DNA from 3 places in the Cohnella yongneupensis genome. Region 3 is predicted to be linked to each of the others. Evidence: riboswitches for the same ligand, from Rfam matches in the RefSeq annotation. Region 3 holds a riboswitch; each other region holds the start of a gene.
The links. A riboswitch is a leader RNA that binds a small molecule or an ion and turns the genes downstream of it on or off. The one in region 3 is predicted to bind cyclic di-AMP.

Region 1 (5,982 bases), on a different contig from region 3:
GCGTGGACGATAGGCGTTATTCCAGGACCTCATTGCACGGAAGAATTTCTGCGGCCGGGTTATTTGGCTCAGCTGACGGAAACGGCCTGGGAGGTTCATTACAACAGCTCGCGCACGGGCGTCCGGCTGATCGGACCCGCGCCTCTCTGGACCAGAGAGGACGGAGGCGAAGCGGGCCTTCATCCTTCTAACATTCACGATAACGCCTATGCGGTCGGCACGCTCGATCTCACCGGCGACATGCCGATATTGCTTGGTCCGGACGGTCCGAGTCTAGGCGGCTTCGTCTGCCCGGTGACGACGGCGACCGCCGAGCTATGGAAGCTCGGTCAGTTGCACCCAGGAGACACCGTGCGCTTCCGGTTGCTGACGCTGCAAGAGGCCGAAGCGTTGCGTTCGGCGCAGGAGCTTAACCTGCATGCGATTGGCGAAGGCGAGCGGGAAGCGTTCGAGCCTGTCGTGTTGCCGCCATCGGCGGCGTCCGACTTCCGAACCGATTACCCGATTTTGCATCGCGACGTTTCCGAAAGCCGCCGGTATCCGCTGACGATCCGTTGCTGCGGCGATCAATATTTGCTCGTCGAATACGGAGAGCTCGAACTGGACTTGGCGCTTCGCTTCCAAGCGAACGCCTTAATGCAGGCGATCAAAGCCAGCGACGCGATTCCGGTCATCGATCTGACGCCGGGAATCCGCTCTTTGCAAGTGCATATCGATCCTTCGCGAATTACGGCTATGGAAGCATGCAAGCGCATCGTAGAGATCGACCAAGCGCTGCCTCCGTTGCATTCGATTCGCGTGCCTTCGCGGATCGTCCGCCTGCCGCTGTCTTGGGACGACCCGGCTACGCGGGTAGCGATCGACCGTTACCAGCAGAACGTACGCCCCGATGCGCCTTGGTGTCCGAGCAACATCGAGTTTATCCGGCGGGTGAACGGGCTGGACAGCATCGAGGAAGTGCAACGCATCGTGTTCGAAGCGAATTACCTCGTGCTCGGACTTGGCGACGTCTATCTCGGCGCGCCGGTCGCGACGCCGACCGATCCGCGTCATCGGCTCGTGACGACGAAGTACAACCCGGCGCGCACTTGGACCCCGGAGAACGCCGTCGGTATAGGCGGAGCGTACATGTGCGTTTACGGCATGGAAGGGCCTGGCGGATATCAATTCGTCGGACGCACGGTACAAATGTGGAATAAGTTGCGCCCGACGGCGAGCTTTAAGCCGGGCCAGCCGTGGCTGCTACGTTTCTTCGATCAAATTCAATTTTATCCGGTCAGCGCCGAGGAGCTGCTCGTCTTGCGCGAAGATTTCCTGCGCGGCCGGTTCGAAGCGGATATTACGGAAACCGAGTTCGACTTCGGCGAGTACTTGGCGTACCTCGACTCGATCAAGGAGAGCGCGGACGCTTTCAAGCATAAGCAGCAGACGGCTTTCCAGGCGGAGCGGGAGAGCTGGAAGCGGCTTGGTCTCGCCGAGTATGTCTCCGAGCAAGAGACGGCGAAGCCTACCGAAGAGAACGTTCTGCCGGAAGGCGCCGTCGCCGTACGGACGCCGATGCCGGGCAGCGTATGGAAAGTGCTCGTGACGCCGGGACAGGAAGTGAAGAAAGGCGACACGCTCATCATCCAAGAGAGCATGAAGATGGAGTTCGCCCAGCAAGCTCCCTCGGACGGAATCATCGGCTCGCTCTTCGTTACGCCAGGGGATCCGGTGCATTCGGGGCAGCTTATCGCCAGTATTATGAAGTAAAGGACGAGGAGGAGACTTATGGACGCGGCCAAAACACCTCAAGCGCTCAAGATAAATGAGCTTAGGGAGCGTTATCGGAGCGGCGAGACGACACCGGCAGAGGTCGTGGGGGAGATTATCCTTCGCGCGAAGCAGGATCAAGAAATGAATATATGGATCACTCCGCCGGAGTGGTCTCGGATCGAGCCTTTTCTCCTTCGGTTGAACGGAATCGATCCGGCGCAAGCGCCGCTGTGGGGCATTCCGTTCGCGATCAAAGACAATATCGATTGGTCCGGCGCGCCGACGACGGCGGGTTGTCCGGCGTACGCCTACCAGCCCTCCGAGGATGCCGCGGTCGTTGCCCGGCTCATCGAAGCGGGAGCGATTCCGCTAGGCAAGACGAACCTCGACCAATTCGCCACGGGGCTCGTCGGGACGCGAAGTCCATACGGCGAGACGCATAACGCGCTTAGGCCAGAACTCATTAGCGGCGGCTCGAGCAGCGGCTCGGCGGTCGCGGTAGCTCGCGGTCACGCGGCATTCTCCCTTGGCACCGATACGGCGGGCTCGGGGCGCGTTCCGGCACACCTGAACCGGCTCGTCGGCTATAAGCCGAGCCTTGGCGCGTGGCCGGTGCGAGGCGTCGTGCCTGCGTGCGAGAGCTTGGACTGCGTCACGGTATTCGCGTGGGATGCTGCCGATGCGTTCGAGGTCGACCGTGTCGTTCGCGGTCCTCACGAGAGCGACCCTTGGTCCCGACCGCTGCCCTCGCCGACCGCCGCGCTGCCATCGCGCATCTGCGTGCCGACCGCGGGCACGCTGGGGTTCTACGGCCCTTACGCGGCCGAATACGAGCAGGCTTGGCAGGCTGCGGTCGCGACGCTGCGGACGCTGGACATTCCCGTCGAGGAAGTCGACGTCGCGATGTACGGCGAAGCTGCATCCGTTCTGTACGAAGGTCCGTGGGTAGCGGAGCGATGGGCGGGTCTCGGCGCGTTCGTCGAGGCGAATCCGGGAGCATCGCTTCCCGTGACCGAACGCATTCTTAGAACGGGAGCCGACCCCAAGCATTCGGCCGCGTCGTTGTTCCAAGCGATGCACAAGCTGCAAGCTTACAAGCTCGAAGCGCGCATGCGGCTGAAGGACGCGGTGCTCGTCATGCCGACGGCCGGCGGCACTTGGACGCGCGAGCAAGTACGGCAAGACCCCATTGCGACGAACCGCGACATGGGAAGGTATACAAACCACTGCAACCTGCTGGATCTATGCGCGATCGCGATTCCGGCGGGTGATGCGGCGGCGGAGTTACCGTTCGGCATCACGCTATTCGCTACGGCGGAGCGGGAAGATCTGATCCGCGGCTGCGCGCAAGCCGTGGCGCAGACCCAAGCGCGGATCGCAAATCCGCTGTCCCCGATACGCCAATAAACTTCCAGGAGGAATGCCCATGTCAACTTCGGACACTACGTTAGTGGCGGTATGCGGCTTGCATATGCGCGGATTCCCGCTCGAGAAACAGCTGCTGGAACGCGGAGGGACGTTCGTGCGAGAGTCGACGACGGCCGCCAAGTATCGCTTGCTCAAGCTGCCGACGACGCCGGCGAAGCCGGGATTAATCAAGCTCACCAATGGCGGCGCGCCAATCGCATTGGAACTGTGGGAGCTGCCGTTGACGGCGTTCGGCTCGTTCGTCGCCTTGATTCCGAGTCCGCTCGGAATCGGCAAGGTCGAGCTAGCGGACGGTACGGAAGTGCCTGGCTTCATATGCGAAGGCTACGCATCCGAATGGGCAGGCGCGGAAGATATTACGAGCCTCGGAAGCTGGAGAAACCTAAATAAGTGAATAACAAATTTTCCCATGTATATCGTCAAATATAACCGGCGTAGCCAGCGAATAATAAGCCCTGATACGGGAAGGGCTTATTATTCGCTTTTTCAAGCGGCAGATCAACCGCAAGCGGTAATTCGATGAATGAGGCATGGTGGAGATGCTGCGCGACGGGTAGGCGAAGTGTATGCGCATTCATGACGCAAATATGGCGATTACGCCGGAATCGGACGGAAAATCGAGATTTACAGATCGGAGCGAGAGGAATATGATCATTCCATCAACTTCATAATAAAAGCATACGCTGAGTCCTTGAAGTCTAAGGAACGGGGGAACCAATCTGCGACGGGCTTTCCGCTCGCCGCGCGGGGTGAATCGATGAACGCGTCATTAGACCGTTATCGTAGGGCGACTCTACACGCCCGAATCCGTCAGCTAACCTCGTAAGCGTCTTAGAGGAGACACAACTTCGGCACGATTACCGGCCGCAGGGGAAACCTCTGCGGTTTTTTTTGTTGTGTCATCGTATCGACTTCATAACTTTAGACTTGGCGGTGTAAGGCATGCATTCCATTAAAAGATTGTTGATCGGGCGACCCCTTAAATCGAACGAATTAGGGGAGCAAAAGCTGATCAAGACGAAGGCGCTGGCCATCTTATCCTCGGACGCCTTGTCGTCGGTTGCTTACGGTCCGGAGCAGATCCTGCTTGTCCTGGTCACGATCAGCGCTGCCGCAATGTGGTATTCGGTTCCGATCGCGATCGGCGTATTGATCCTGTTGCTGGCGTTAATTTTATCTTATCGGCAAGTTATTTTCGCCTATCCTCACGGGGGCGGGGCGTACGTCGTATCGAAGGAAAATTTAGGGTTATCGGCTGGACTAGTATCGGGCGGTTCATTGCTCGTCGACTATATTCTGACCGTAGCGGTAAGCGTATCGGCCGGCACGGACGCCATAACGTCGGCTTTCCCGAGTCTTCATCCCTACACGGTCATTATCGCGGTCATATTCGTTGTTTTCATTACGATATTGAATTTGCGCGGGCTTACGGAATCGGCCTCGATACTCGCGTATCCGGTTTACTTGTTCGTGCTAGCGCTGTTCATCCTGATCGGCGTAGGGATCTACAAGATCGCTACGGGCGACGTGTCGACGGAGCTGCATACTTCGGTCGGCACGCCGGTTGCGGGCATCTCCTTGTTCTTGCTCTTGAAGGCGTTCGCCTCGGGTAGCTCGGCGCTTACCGGGGTCGAAGCGATCTCGAACGCCATTCCGAACTTCAAATCGCCTGCGCCCAACAACGCGGCGAAGACATTGATCGCGATGGGCGTGTTGCTCGCGATCTTATTCTCCGGCATCGTGATGCTGGCGTATTACTACGGCGTAACGCCGAAGCACGACGTAACGGTCGTCTCCCAGATCGCCGAGCACACGTTCGGACGGCACTTTATGTACTTCTTCATTCAAGGCACGACGGCATTGATCTTGATTCTCGCGGCGAATACCGGCTATTCGGCTTACCCGCTCTTGGCCGTCAATCTGGCGAAAGATAAGTTCATTCCGCGCATGTTCACGATCAGGGGCGACCGGTTGGGTTATTCGAACGGAATAATTAGCCTAGGCTTTCTGTCGATCATCCTAATCATTGCTTTTAAGGGTCAAACCGAGCAGCTTATCCCGCTATATGCCGTCGGCGTATTCATTCCGTTCACGCTCGCGCAAGTGGGCATGATCGTGAAATGGGTTCGTCAGAAGCCGAGCGGCTGGATTCCGAAGCTCATCATTAATACGATCGGCGCGATCATTTGCTTTACCGTCACGATGATGTTCTTCGTTACGAAGTTCAGCCAAGTGTGGCCGGTTCTCGTGTTCATGCCGATGATCATCTTTATTTTCCAACGGATCAAAAAGCATTACGAAGCCGTAGGCGAACAACTGCGGTTGGCCACTTGCGAGCCGACCGTGCCGATCAAAGGCAACGTCATCATCGTACCGGTATCCGGAATTACGCACGTCGTCGAGCATTCGGTTAACTATGCGCAATCGCTTAACGCGGATCAAATTATCGCGGTCTACATCCCGTTCGAACGGGAAGACGAGGCGCTGTTCGAGGAAAAATGGAGCAAGTGGCGGCCGGACATCCGATTGGTGACGCTGCACTCCCACTACCGGAGCATTATTCAGCCGCTTAGCAAGTTCATCGATACGGTACAGCGCAAGGCGAGCGAGTCGAACTACCAGGTGACGGTCATCATCCCTCAGTTCATCCCGAAGAAGGGCTGGCATAACATCCTGCACAACCAGACCAGCTTCATGATTCGCGCGCATCTGCTCTACCGCAAAGACGTAATCGTCACGACGGTCCCTTACCACTTGAAGAAATAGAGCCTTTCTAGCCCGGCTGAAGTGCACCCCTTA
Region 2 (5,982 bases), on a different contig from region 3:
CGGAGTGCGATCTTTTGACCGGAACGAGCGAGAACAGATCGACCCGTACGCCCGCTTCAGCCGCTTTTATCGTTGCCATAAGGCCGGCCAGTCCGCCGCCTACAACTATGACTTTACCTGTAGCCATTACGTCTTCTTCCTCCCTAAAAAAAAGTTCTGCCTCAGCAAAACTGGGTGCGATTGCCTAAGCTTAACCTGCCGTTACGGAAGCGATCGACGCAGCGGCATCGAACTCGTCGCCGCGGAACGCGATCAGCGACAGCAAGAATAACACGGACACGATAACGAAGATGCCCATGCAAATGTTCGCGGACACTTTTTGCGCGCGCGGACCGATCGTGATTCCCCAACTGACGAGGAATGCCCAGATGCCGTTGGCGAAGTGGAACGTAGCCGCAAGGACAGCAATGATATAGATCGTGAACACGGCCGGATTGCTGACGATATCGTGCATATGCGAGCCGAGTTGTTCATACGTCGTGTTGCCGAACGTAACTTGCAAGCGCGTCTCGTAGACATGCCAAGCGACGAAGATGAACGTGATTACTCCGGTAACGCGTTGCAACGCGAACGCCCAGTTCCGGGAGTAGCTGAAGCGGCCGACGTTAAGGTTGGATTGGAACGCCATGTACAACCCGTAAACGCCGTGGAACAAAATCGGCAACCAAATAAAGAACAGCTCTAGGAACGGTAACAACGGAAGCCCGTGCAAAAAGTCGATGCTGTCCGCGAATCCCTCGGTTCCGCCTTCGTATGCGGAGTAGTTCGTCAATGCGTGCTCGACCAAGAACAGGCCTAGCGGAATGACACCGAGCAAAGAGTGAAGCTTGCGCGGTAAGTAAGAATTCCCTTTCATGTCCGTATGTGTTCTCCTTTCGTAACCGTGCGATTGTCGCTGTGGACGCTCTTAGACATTGCCTTCAATGCCATTCGCCACCATCAGTCACCGCTTTATAGGTTACTCTATTTTCGCTTATAATGGAACTGCATATTTCTTATTATAACTTATAACGATTATGCATATGGTACCTTTATTCGACAATGAAGGAGTCGTCCGACATGCTTGATGACATGCGCGCGTTCGCCACGATCGTGGAGCAGACGAGCCTGAACAAAGCGGCAGAGCGGCTGAACGTCTCTCAGCCCGCGCTATCCCGGCGAATCGCCAAGCTGGAATCGGAGCTGGAAGTGACCCTGTTCCGCCGCATCGGCAAACGCCTTGAGCTCACCGCGGCCGGACAACTGACTTATGAATTCGCATTGGAGCTTCGCCGGTTCCACAGCAATTACTTGCAAAAGCTGAACGCTTTCAAGTCCGAGGAAGCGCCGGTCGCCACGATCGGAGCTAGCCTAACGACGCTGCAGACGACGTTGCCTGAGCTTATCCAAGCGATGACGGAGAAACATCCTCAGCTCGAGATCAAAGCGGTCACCGGCAAAGCGCACGAAATCGCGACGCTAGTGAAGGAGCGTAAAGTCGACTTCGGTCTCGTCGCGTCCGCCGTCGATGCCGATCCCGCCATTACAAGTTTACCCTTATTTGACGATCACCTCATACTCGTCCTTCCCCGAACGCACTATATATTAGAGAGAACGCAGCTGGCGATGTCCGATCTGAACGGATTGCCCATGATTTTGTTCGCGCCGGGCACCTGGTACCGCACGCACACGGACGAGCTGTTCCGTAAATACAATCTGAAGCCGGACGTTCGCATGGAAATCGATTCGTTCGAAGCCATCATCCGGTTGTTATCCGCGTGCCGGGCCGGGACGCTTTTGCCCAAATCGTATATGCGCGAGCAGCTACTCGCAGACAACGACCTGTACCTGGTCCGCATTCCGGAACTGGAAGAGACGAAGCGGACGATATCGATCATTCACGGGGATCCGGCATGGCTTGCGCCTTCGACCCGCTATTTGATCGACGAGATGACCGCTTATTTCAGCCGTCGGACGAACACTCCGTAAATGCAGTCCCGGCGCGGGTTTGAGGGCGATTGCCGGGATTTTCCGGTTCCAACGATCTGCCTGCTGTGTTAACCTCTACAAGACGTATAAACGGTTGCCGCCAATCTTGGAAGATAGCGGCATAACGTTTGTATCTAAGCCATTCAGAGTGGAACCGTGTAACAATCGTTCCCTATGAATGGACAACCAAATCTGGCCTAAACCATTTGGTGCGGGGGAAAATACTTAACGTGCGCATAGGCGCGGATGGCTCGGCCATCGTCCAACGCCGACTGCACTCGGGGTGAATCGAAACGTACTTAGCGACGGAGACGTCGCTCGTCCGATCGTAGGGTTGTACTCCCAATCCGAACCCGACAGCTAACCTCGCCGGCCCCATTTTATTAGGAGGCAAGTATACTTATGAACCGAAAACTGAAGAATCTCGGCACGCGCACGGCATCGCTCGTCTTGGGCGGCGCTCTGCTCATTCCTGCATTAACCGCCCATGCGGCAACGACTCACATCGCTACGGACACGACGACGTTCTGGAAGCTATCCCAATATTACGGCATTCCGACGCAGCTTCTGCTGGACGCCAATCCGAACGTGGACCCGACGAACATCTACGCGGGCTTGCGGCTTTCGATTCCGACGACCAACACGGTCACGGCGAAGTCGACCGAGCAACCGTCGGTTACGGCGCAATCGATCACCACGAATGCAGGGGTTTCGCTCGCATACTCCAAAGTGCTCGATATCAAAGCAACGGCGTACTCGTCGGCTCCGGAAGAAAACGGCCCCTGGGGCGCCGTCGACTACTTCGGCAACGCGCTGAAGCTGGGTACGATCGCCGTCGATCCGAGCGTAATCCCGTTCGGAACGAAGCTGTACATTACGGGCTACGACTTCAACGGCTTGCCGGTCGGCGGCATGGTCGGAACGGCGACCGACAAAGGCTCGGCCATCAAAGGTAAACGCGTCGATATTTTCATTCCCGGCACCCCGGCGTTCGTCTCCGAATTCGGCATTCAGAACGTGAAAGTGTACATTTTGAAATAAGTTACTCGATAGCTCCTTCGGGCAGATGCAACATCTGCTTGAGGGAGTTATCGCGTTTTACCGGCAATCCGAGCAGCTCCGACAAGGAGACCGGCTCGTAGTCATGCTCCCTCAGCCAATCGATAATCCGAGGCAGCGCTTTGACCGTACCGGCGAGACTTTGCCCTTCCCCGCCTCCCGCATGCATAAGAATGACCGATCCCGGCCTGACCGACTTCGTCACGTTGCGGAACACTTCATTCTCAGTCAATTGCCGCCAATCCGCGGAATCCACGTCCCAATTGACGACCGTATACCCTTGCGTTTTCGCCCACTCCAGCTGTTCCGGCATAATTTCCCCGTACGGCGGGCGGACAAGCTTCGGCTTGTAACCGATAATACCCGCGATGACCGTCTCCGCGCGCGTAATCTGCCGCTTCACGTCCTCGACCGGCAGCTTGGAGAAATCCGGATGGCTGTAGGAATGGTTGCCTACGTCATGCCCTTCGCGCTTAATGCGCCTAAGCAGATCCGGATGTTTCATGCTGCGCGTCCCCATAGCGAAAAAAGTAGCCGTCACGTGCTTTTTCTTTAATACGTCGAGAACTTGACCCGTAAATCTAGGATCCGGCACGTCATCGAACGTTAGCGCCACTTTCCTAGACTCGCGCGAAGCGGATAAGACGAATACCCCTTCGAATTTGCGTTCCAAATCCGTCCACTGTATGCCGGGCGGTACGGCTCCGGCCGAACGAGCCGACCCCATCAAACATAAAAGGGTGACGGCGCCCCCCAGCACCATCACCGCGATTCGATAACGCCAACCTGCCATTGTGCCACCCTCCCAGGACCGATCGTCTACCTTATATCCTGAGCAAGTGGGAACTTTTTCATACTTACGGCTGCAAATCGATTATTTGTTGAGCGAGTGCTGGAACTGCTCAATTTGCTCGTTCGTCCCGATGACGACCATGACGTCCTTCTCGGCAAGCACATCGTTGGCTGCCGGCGCGATGATGATACCCTTCGGTTTGTTAATCGCCACGATGCTGCAACCGAACCGTCCTCTCGGATTGACGTCTTCGAGCGATTGTCCCGATAGGCATTGCGGAACCGCGAGCTCCGCGATCGTATACTGCTTTGAAAGCTCGATGTAATCGAGCAGATTCGGCGAGACGAGCTGGTGCGCGACGCGAATGCCCATATCGCGCTCGGGATAAATAATGCGGTCGACGCCCATGCGCTCCAACACGCGGCCGTGCAACTCGGACACCGCCTTCGCCACTACTTTCTTCACGCCGAGCTCCTGCAACAGGATCGTCGCTAAAATGCTAGCCTCGACATCGTCTCCGATCGCGACGACGCCGCAATCGAAGTTGCGCGCGCCGATCGATCGTAGCACTTCTTCTTCCGTCGCATCCGCTACTATCGCATGCGTAAATATTTTGGACAACTCCTGTACTTTTTCCTCGTCGCGGTCGACGCCGAGCACTTCGTGGCCCAATCGGATAAGCTCTTGGCCGATGCTCGAGCCGAAACGGCCTAATCCGATAATGATGAATTGATTCGCCTTCATGTTGTCCTGCTCTCCTACCCGATTATGATTTTGCCTTCCGCTTCGCGGTAAAGCTTGCGTTCTTGTTTAGGTCCTAGCGCGTAGGTTAGCGTTAACGGACCTAGACGTCCGATGAACATCATGACGATGATAATGATTTTACCCGCAATCGTAAGCTGCGTAGTCAGCCCCATCGTTAAGCCGACCGTACCGAAAGCCGATGTCACCTCGAACAAAATCATGAGGAAGGGATGATCCTCGGTCGTCGCCAAAATCATCGTTGCGATCGTGACGAGCACGAAAGCGAACAGCGTAACGGTAAGCGCCTTGTACACCCGCTCCTGCGCGAGACGGTATCGGAACAGAACTACGTCGTCCTTGCCCCGGATCATGGCCACGACGGCGCCGATGAGCGCGGTGAACGTCGTCGTCTTGATGCCGCCTCCCGTCGAGCCGGGAGATGCACCGATAAACATGAGGATGACGATAAAAAATTGCGTCGCTTGCCGCAGTCCCGCCAAATCGACCGTATTAACACCGGCGGTTCGCGGCGACACGGACTGCGTGAACGAGGCCAACAGCTTCTCTCCGAAGCCCAAATGCGCCATCGTTGCCTGGTTCGTATACTCGAAAATAAAGATGACGACGGCCCCGGCGACGATAAGTATGCCCGACATGCTAAGCACGACTTTAGAGTGCAAGCTCAGCCTCCGTCTTAGCTTTCGCATTTCCACTAAATCCGCCAATACGACGAAGCCTAGACCGCCGAGAATAATAAGCAGCATCGTCACGATGTTAACGAGCGGATCGCCGACGTAATCGACCAAGCTACGGTAATTGCCCATAATATCGAATCCTGCGTTATTGAAGAACGAGACGCCGTGGAAGACGCCCTTAAAGATGGCCTCTCCGACCGGCATATCGTATGCGAAGCGAATCGCGAACAACAACGATCCTGCCGTCTCGATGGCAAGCGCATAGACGACGACTTTACGTACCAAACGCACGATGCCTTCTATGCTCGTCTGGTTCAACGCCTCTTGAAGCACGAGGCGCTCGCGCAGCGAAATCCGTCGTTTGAGGACGATCGCGAACAACGTCGACATCGTCATGAAGCCTAGGCCGCCGATCTGGATGAGCAATAAAATAATAACTTGTCCGGCTGTAGTCCAATACGTCCCCGTATCCACGACTACGAGTCCCGTCACACAAGTAGCCGACGTCGCGGTGAACAGCGCGTCGAGAAATTTGGGCTGATGTTCCGCAACGTGAGCGAACGGCAGCATAAGGAGTCCCGCGCCGATAAAGATGATTGCTAAAAACCCCGCAACGAGAATACGCGGCGGCGAGCCCATAAATTTACGCAACGCGTCTCGCATCATAAGCCCTCTCCCTATCCGATTAACCGATTATGATTTTACCTTCCGCATGCCGATAGC
Region 3 (5,982 bases):
ATTATAGAGCCCATTCCTTAAACGAATATGATAATTGGCTGAAAGTATACTGAGCGTAGCCGTCTATGAGAAGGTAAATAATGAGAGACTAAAGGGCATGCTATAGTAGAGATAACGATAATAGCGGAAGGGGAGAGCCAGGCGGTTATACCGTGGCCGAATGGACGTTCACGGCGAGAACGGATAACGTTATTTTGAACTTGGTAGCCGATAAATTTCCGGACGCGCACGTCTGACGCATTCATTAGAGGAGAGATAGCATGCAAGCTTTGGCTTCATTAGAGAAAGCCGGCGGCGAATACATAGCGCGTTTCGAACGTCATCTGAAGCATGAGGTCGAACAAGCGTGGTCATGGTTGACGCACAATGACAAGCTATCGCAATGGTTCTCCGAATTAAGCGTCGAGGACCTTCGGGAAGGCGGCATCATTAAATTCGATATGCGCAACGGCACGTTCATAGATATGCGGATTATAGAGGTGGTATCTAATTCCGTTCTTTCCTATACGTGGGGCGAAGATAGCGTTCGGTTCGAGTTGAGCTCGGAGCCCGGCGGCTGTCGAATGCTGCTAATCGAGAAGATCGGCAAAATAACGGATCATACGCCTAAAGACCTTGCCGGGTGGCACGTTTGTCTGGACGTTATCGAGGCGCTTCTGGACGGAAGAACGATCGAATCGCGCATGGATTTATGGGCGGTCGAGCACGAGAAATACAAAGCGCTAATCGCGGGCGTAAACAACTGACTTGGATCAACGCGGTAGCGGGATGAGTTGCAGGTTATCCTGCGGACGGGTATGATCGTAGAATCGGGTTAGACGAACGATAACGAGAAGGAGATCTTATGACATTCCAAGATTTGAACATCGTGCCTTCGATACTGAAGGCATTAGCGCAAGAAAACTACGTAAAGCCGACGCCGATCCAGGAGCAAGCGATTCCGCCGGTGTTGGCGGGAAGAGACTTGTTCGGCTGCGCGCAGACGGGGACGGGAAAAACGGCTGCATTCGCGCTTCCGATCATACAACTTTTAAGCGAGCAACCGGCTGGGCAACAGGGGCAGCGGCGTCCGATTCGCGCATTGATCCTCACGCCGACGCGTGAGCTCGCGATTCAAATTGACGACAACATCCGGGCGTACGGTAAATTCACGAAGCTGCGCAGCGCGGTCATCGTTGGCGGCGTATCGCAGAAAGGCCAGGAGGAATCGCTCGGGCGTGGCGCGGATATCGTTATCGCGACGCCGGGAAGACTGATCGACTTAATGAACCAGAACGTCGTCGATCTGCGTCACGTACAAATTCTTGTCCTGGATGAAGCCGATCGGATGCTCGACATGGGCTTCGCCCACGATATGAAGAGAATCGTCGCCAAGCTGCCGACGAAGCGTCAGACGTTGTTTTTCTCGGCGACGATGCCGCCGGAAATCGCGGAGATGGTGAAATCGTTGCTCGTGAATCCGGTGCGCATCGAGATTACGCCGGTGTCCTCGACGGCGGATCGCATTACGCAATCGGTCTATCTCGTCGATAAGCCGAACAAGCTGCAATTGCTCATTCATTTGCTGCAGGATAAGTCGATCGTGTCCGCGCTTGTGTTCACCCGCACGAAGCATGGCGCCGACCGCGTCGTACGCGGATTGAGCAAGGCGCAAATTTCGGCGCAGGCGATTCACGGCGATAAGTCGCAGAACGCTCGCCAGGCGGCGCTGAACAACTTCAAGAGCGGCGCGACTCGCGTGCTCGTGGCGACGGACATCGCGGCCAGAGGGATCGACATCGACGAATTGTCGCATGTTATCAACTATAACCTTCCGAACGTGCCGGAAACCTACGTGCATCGGATCGGCCGTACCGGCCGCGCCGGACTGAGCGGGATCGCGATTTCCTTCTGCGAATACGAGGAGTTGCCGTATTTGAAGGACATCGAGAAGCTGATCAAGAAGAAAATTCCGCAGGTGGAAGATCATCCGTATCCGATGGAAGCTGCCGTCCCGGCTGGGAAGGCTTGATTTGTTGGAGGACGTATGCGGCTGTAGCGGTGCGGGGCACGGTTACAGAGTTGCGCAGGTGAGATTGTTCGCTGTAGCGTTGCGAGGCGAGGTTACAGGGTCGCGATGGTGAGAATGTTCGCTGTAGCGTTGCAAGGCACGGTTACAGGGTCGCGAAGGTGAGATTGTTTGCTGTAGCATTGCGAGGCAAGGTTACAGGGTCGCGATAGAGAGAATGTTCGCTGTAGCGGTGCGAGGCACGGTTACAGGGTCGCGATAGAGAATTTCGTCGCTGTAGCGTTGCAAGGCACGGTTACAGGGTCGCGATGGTGAGATTGTTCGCTGTAGCGTTGCGAGGCAAGGTTACAGGGACGCGAGGGTGAGAATGTTCGCTGTAGCATTGCAAGGCAAGGTTGCAGAGTCGAGATAGAGAGTTTCGTCGCTGTAGCGTTGCGAGGCGAGGTTGCAGCGACAAATGCCCGTTGGCATTCACACAAATCTGCCCGCGCACCGCGCACAAAACGCAAAAACAAAGCCCCGCCATTTGGCGGGGCTTTGTCGTGTGATGGAATAGCCGAAGCTTATTCCAACGGTTCATCCGTAGCGCCCGAATCTGCAGGTCCGGTTAACTCGTCGTCCGCCGGATCGTACTCGGTTGCCAATGCTTCATAAGTTTCCGTGTCCATAACGCGACGGGCGGTAACGAATATGTTTCTGTAGGCTTTCTCGGACAGGCTGCTGATCGTAATGCCTCTTCTAACGGAAGCATGAGCGAACTTGCCATCGCCGACGTAAATGCCCACATGAGATATTGTTCTGCCGTTCGTTTTGAAGAACACGAGGTCTCCCGGACGCAAGTTGTCCTTGGAGACTTTCTTTCCTTGCGTTGCTTGATCTCTAGAGGATCTCAGGAGATCGATGCCCAGTTGCTTGTATACGTATTGCGTGAAGCCGGAGCAATCGAAGCCTTTGGTCGACGTACCGCCGTAGTGGTAATCGACGCCGATCAGCTTGTCGATCTCGTTATCCAGCTTGGAATCCGCGAACACGCTTCCGACTTGGACAAGCAAGAGCATTGCAAGAGAAAAAAGAATGACCGATAGCTTGCGCAAAGCTGGTGACTCCTTCCAATGCCTACGAGGTTAGCTGGAGGGTTCGGTTGAAGGTTCCCTATGGCTCCTGCGAAGCGAAGCCAATTCACCCGTACTAAATGGTTCCCCCGTTCCCCGGTGCGCGGGGACTCGGCAAATTTTTTACACACAGCCTTAGATATTCGGTGATTCTGACGAATTTCCTGCAAATGCTAAATTAGAATTTATTAATCTTGATTAGTTTACTGGGGATTTACACCGTCCTTTCCGCACATTTTTACTCGCCGATAATAACGCCAAACCCCGGCTGCCCTCCAAAATGGAGAGCAACCGGGGAGTGTCCCGGGCAGATCATGTCGAATAGGGGACAAAGAGGCAACTTACGATTCGCGCCAGACGTGATATTGAGAAGCCGATGTCCACAGCGTCAGAAGCGAACGGACGAAGTGGAAGGCCTGATGCAGCGCGACGGCGAGAAACCCTGACCAGAGAAGCGCGACGGCCGATGCCGCCAAAGACACCGCGATCCCGATGCCGACCATGACGAGCGTGACGGCGATTAACGGGAGCCCTTTGCGCAGCGCGTGTCCGCCGCCTTTCAATACCCCTTCCTTGGATACGGCTCCGAACTGCATGAACTGAAACAGCAGGTGGAGCAGGAACCCCCAGGCGAGCCATAGGACGGCGTAAGGGAGCAACCCTTGCATCCAATCCGATACGGAATCGTCGGAATAGAAGCGGTCTCGGGCAAGCGGCAGCAGCCATAGGGCGGGGAGCGCGGACAGTCCGTTCTCCAGCCAGTAAAGCGCGGTCACCGGTTTCCATGCCCGCCTCATGCCGGACAGCACCTGCGTACCTGCTCCATCCTCCGCATGGTGGAAGGAGTAGTATACGCCGGCGTTCAAGAGCGGCGTGAGAATCATGCGCACGAGCAGCAACGCGCCGAGCAGCAGCAATGTTTCGTTAAGTAGATCAGTCTTAAGGATGCGGAACTGCGCTTCGACGAGAAACAGCTTGGCGGCGTCCTCGTTCGGATGATCGCTCGGGTAACGCGCCAATATCGGCGTCACGACCGAGTCGACGAACCGGTAGAGGAAGAATCCCCACAGCAGGCGGTACAGAAATAGGAGAACCAACACATACTTATGCCGTACGGTCATGTCCCATCCCTTTTTTAATCGTGCTCTCATGGATCCCATCACCTCACCAGGCTATCGTTCCGAATATTCCTTCGATCAGCTGCGTAATGCCGGACGACCACCGCGTCCTGTCCTGTTTAGGTACTTCGGCCTTTAAGTAGTTGTTATATCTGCGATTGTCGAGCACTACGTTCATGGACGGATCGATGGCGGCGAACGACAACGGGGAAGCGGATTTCAGTTGAATTTGAACGTGATCCTGTACACCGTCCCATGTTTTGCGTATCGTCTGTCCGTTATCGAATTGGAAAAACACGCTAACCGGATGCGCGCTGCCGCCATAACGGCGTAACTGGACGCGAGTCTCGTACGTATCGCCAGTCTTGCGGGCGTATATCCCGTCTACGGCGAAATCGCTCATCTCTGCGCGCTGCACGTACGATTGGAAGAAGGTGTCCCACTTTGTCTTCGTGACCGTCTCGACGACTTTTTGGAAATCGGTGTAGGCGGGATGCTTGAATCGGTATTTCTGATAATAGGTGCGCATGATCTTCGCCATCGTCTTGTCGCCGACTTGCCGTTCCAAGGAGGTTAGCACCAGCTTGCCGCGCAAGTAGACGTTTTCCGCGTACTGATCGGAGTTGCGGAACTTCCAAGAAGACTGGTTGAGCGGCTCCGGATCCGTCAAATAGCTGGCTTCGATTGGCGTACTCGGGACAATGCCGTAGATGGCGGACATTAGCTTATCCTCTGTATAGGATGTGAAGCCTTCGTCCAGCCAAGCCTCCTCGAACTCGTTGGAGGCAACCAAGCCGTACCAATACTGATGCGCGATCTCGTGAACGAGCGTGCGTTCGAGATCGTAGCCCGGGTTAGCGCTGCTGGCGGCCGCGCCGGTTACTAGCGTCGGGTATTCCATTCCGCCCGCGCCGTTGCCTGCTGCGGGAGGGATGACGATCGAGAGCGTGGCGTACGGATATTCCCCGTACCACTCGCCAAGCTTGGCGAGCGCGGATTTGGCCGCATGCATGTAACGGTCTTGCAGCTTGGCGTGCAGCGGATCGAGGTAGAGCTTGATCCGGACGCCGGGAATGCCGGGAGAAGAGAACGAGTCTTCCACGTACGTGAAGTCCGGCGATGCCGACCAAGCGAAGTCGTGTACGTCGTCCGCGTAGAACTGTACGGACTTCCTGCCGCCGGAGATGCTCGGCGTTTTCGTTTGGAACCCGGTCGCGGCGACTTTGTAATCCTGAGGCACGTTAATACGGACGCTATAGATGCCGAAGTCCGAATAGAACTCGGAGTTGCCGTGATATTGGTGCAGGTTCCAGCCTTCCGTCGTTCTGCCCCGCGTGCCGATCGTCTCGTAGACGGCGACCTTCGGGAACCACTGGCCGGCCATGACGAAGTCGCCTGCTTTGCCCATGCGGGCGAACACGTCCGGCAATTTCACCTGAAAATTCATGTGCAGCGTGACGGACGAGCCGGGCTTGACCGCTTGCGGAAGCCGGAGCGTCACGAGCGTGCGGTCGGTTTTATTGCCGTCATCCGGTTGAACGTAGTGAATGCGAGGAAGCAGCGTCTCGCCTTCTTCGGTCGTAAGAGCGGTGAGCTCCATGCTTCCGTAGCTGCCTTCTTTCATTTTGTCGCCGCGCAGCTGTCCGCCGCTCTCCGCGATGAAAGTGCTGCCGGGAGAAAAAGCGTTCGGGTACAGGTGGAAGTACAGATCGGCTACCGACTTGCGCCCGGGGTTCTTCCAGGT

Region 1: linked by a shared signal. The riboswitch ahead of ACFPQ4_RS05325 (APC family permease) and the one ahead of ACFPQ4_RS06265 (C40 family peptidase) in region 3 are both predicted to bind cyclic di-AMP.
Region 2: linked by a shared signal. The riboswitch ahead of ACFPQ4_RS03595 (3D domain-containing protein) and the one ahead of ACFPQ4_RS06265 (C40 family peptidase) in region 3 are both predicted to bind cyclic di-AMP.

What each region holds. Positions count from the first base shown of each region.
Region 1 covers NZ_JBHSNC010000013.1:70,813-76,794, forward strand. Annotated here, with positions in the region: gene uca (urea carboxylase) at 1-1,752, shown strand, start outside; gene ACFPQ4_RS05315 (allophanate hydrolase) at 1,771-3,162, shown strand; gene ACFPQ4_RS05320 (allophanate hydrolase-related protein) at 3,182-3,577, shown strand; cyclic di-AMP (ydaO/yuaA leader) riboswitch at 3,855-4,027, shown strand; gene ACFPQ4_RS05325 (APC family permease) at 4,126-5,949, shown strand.
Region 2 covers NZ_JBHSNC010000010.1:171,028-177,009, forward strand. Annotated here, with positions in the region: gene sdhA (succinate dehydrogenase flavoprotein subunit) at 1-127, opposite strand, end outside; gene ACFPQ4_RS03585 (succinate dehydrogenase cytochrome b558 subunit) at 191-856, opposite strand; gene ACFPQ4_RS03590 (LysR family transcriptional regulator) at 1,060-1,968, shown strand; cyclic di-AMP (ydaO/yuaA leader) riboswitch at 2,153-2,360, shown strand; gene ACFPQ4_RS03595 (3D domain-containing protein) at 2,371-3,009, shown strand; gene ACFPQ4_RS03600 (polysaccharide deacetylase family protein) at 3,011-3,820, opposite strand; gene ACFPQ4_RS03605 (potassium channel family protein) at 3,902-4,564, opposite strand; gene ACFPQ4_RS03610 (TrkH family potassium uptake protein) at 4,579-5,922, opposite strand; gene ACFPQ4_RS03615 (TrkH family potassium uptake protein) at 5,945-5,982, opposite strand, start outside.
Region 3 covers NZ_JBHSNC010000019.1:56,327-62,308, forward strand. Annotated here, with positions in the region: gene ACFPQ4_RS06255 (SRPBCC family protein) at 261-746, shown strand; gene ACFPQ4_RS06260 (DEAD/DEAH box helicase) at 845-2,011, shown strand; gene ACFPQ4_RS06265 (C40 family peptidase) at 2,572-3,102, opposite strand; cyclic di-AMP (ydaO/yuaA leader) riboswitch at 3,107-3,247, opposite strand; gene ACFPQ4_RS06270 (hypothetical protein) at 3,462-4,271, opposite strand; gene ACFPQ4_RS06275 (M1 family metallopeptidase) at 4,285-5,982, opposite strand, start outside.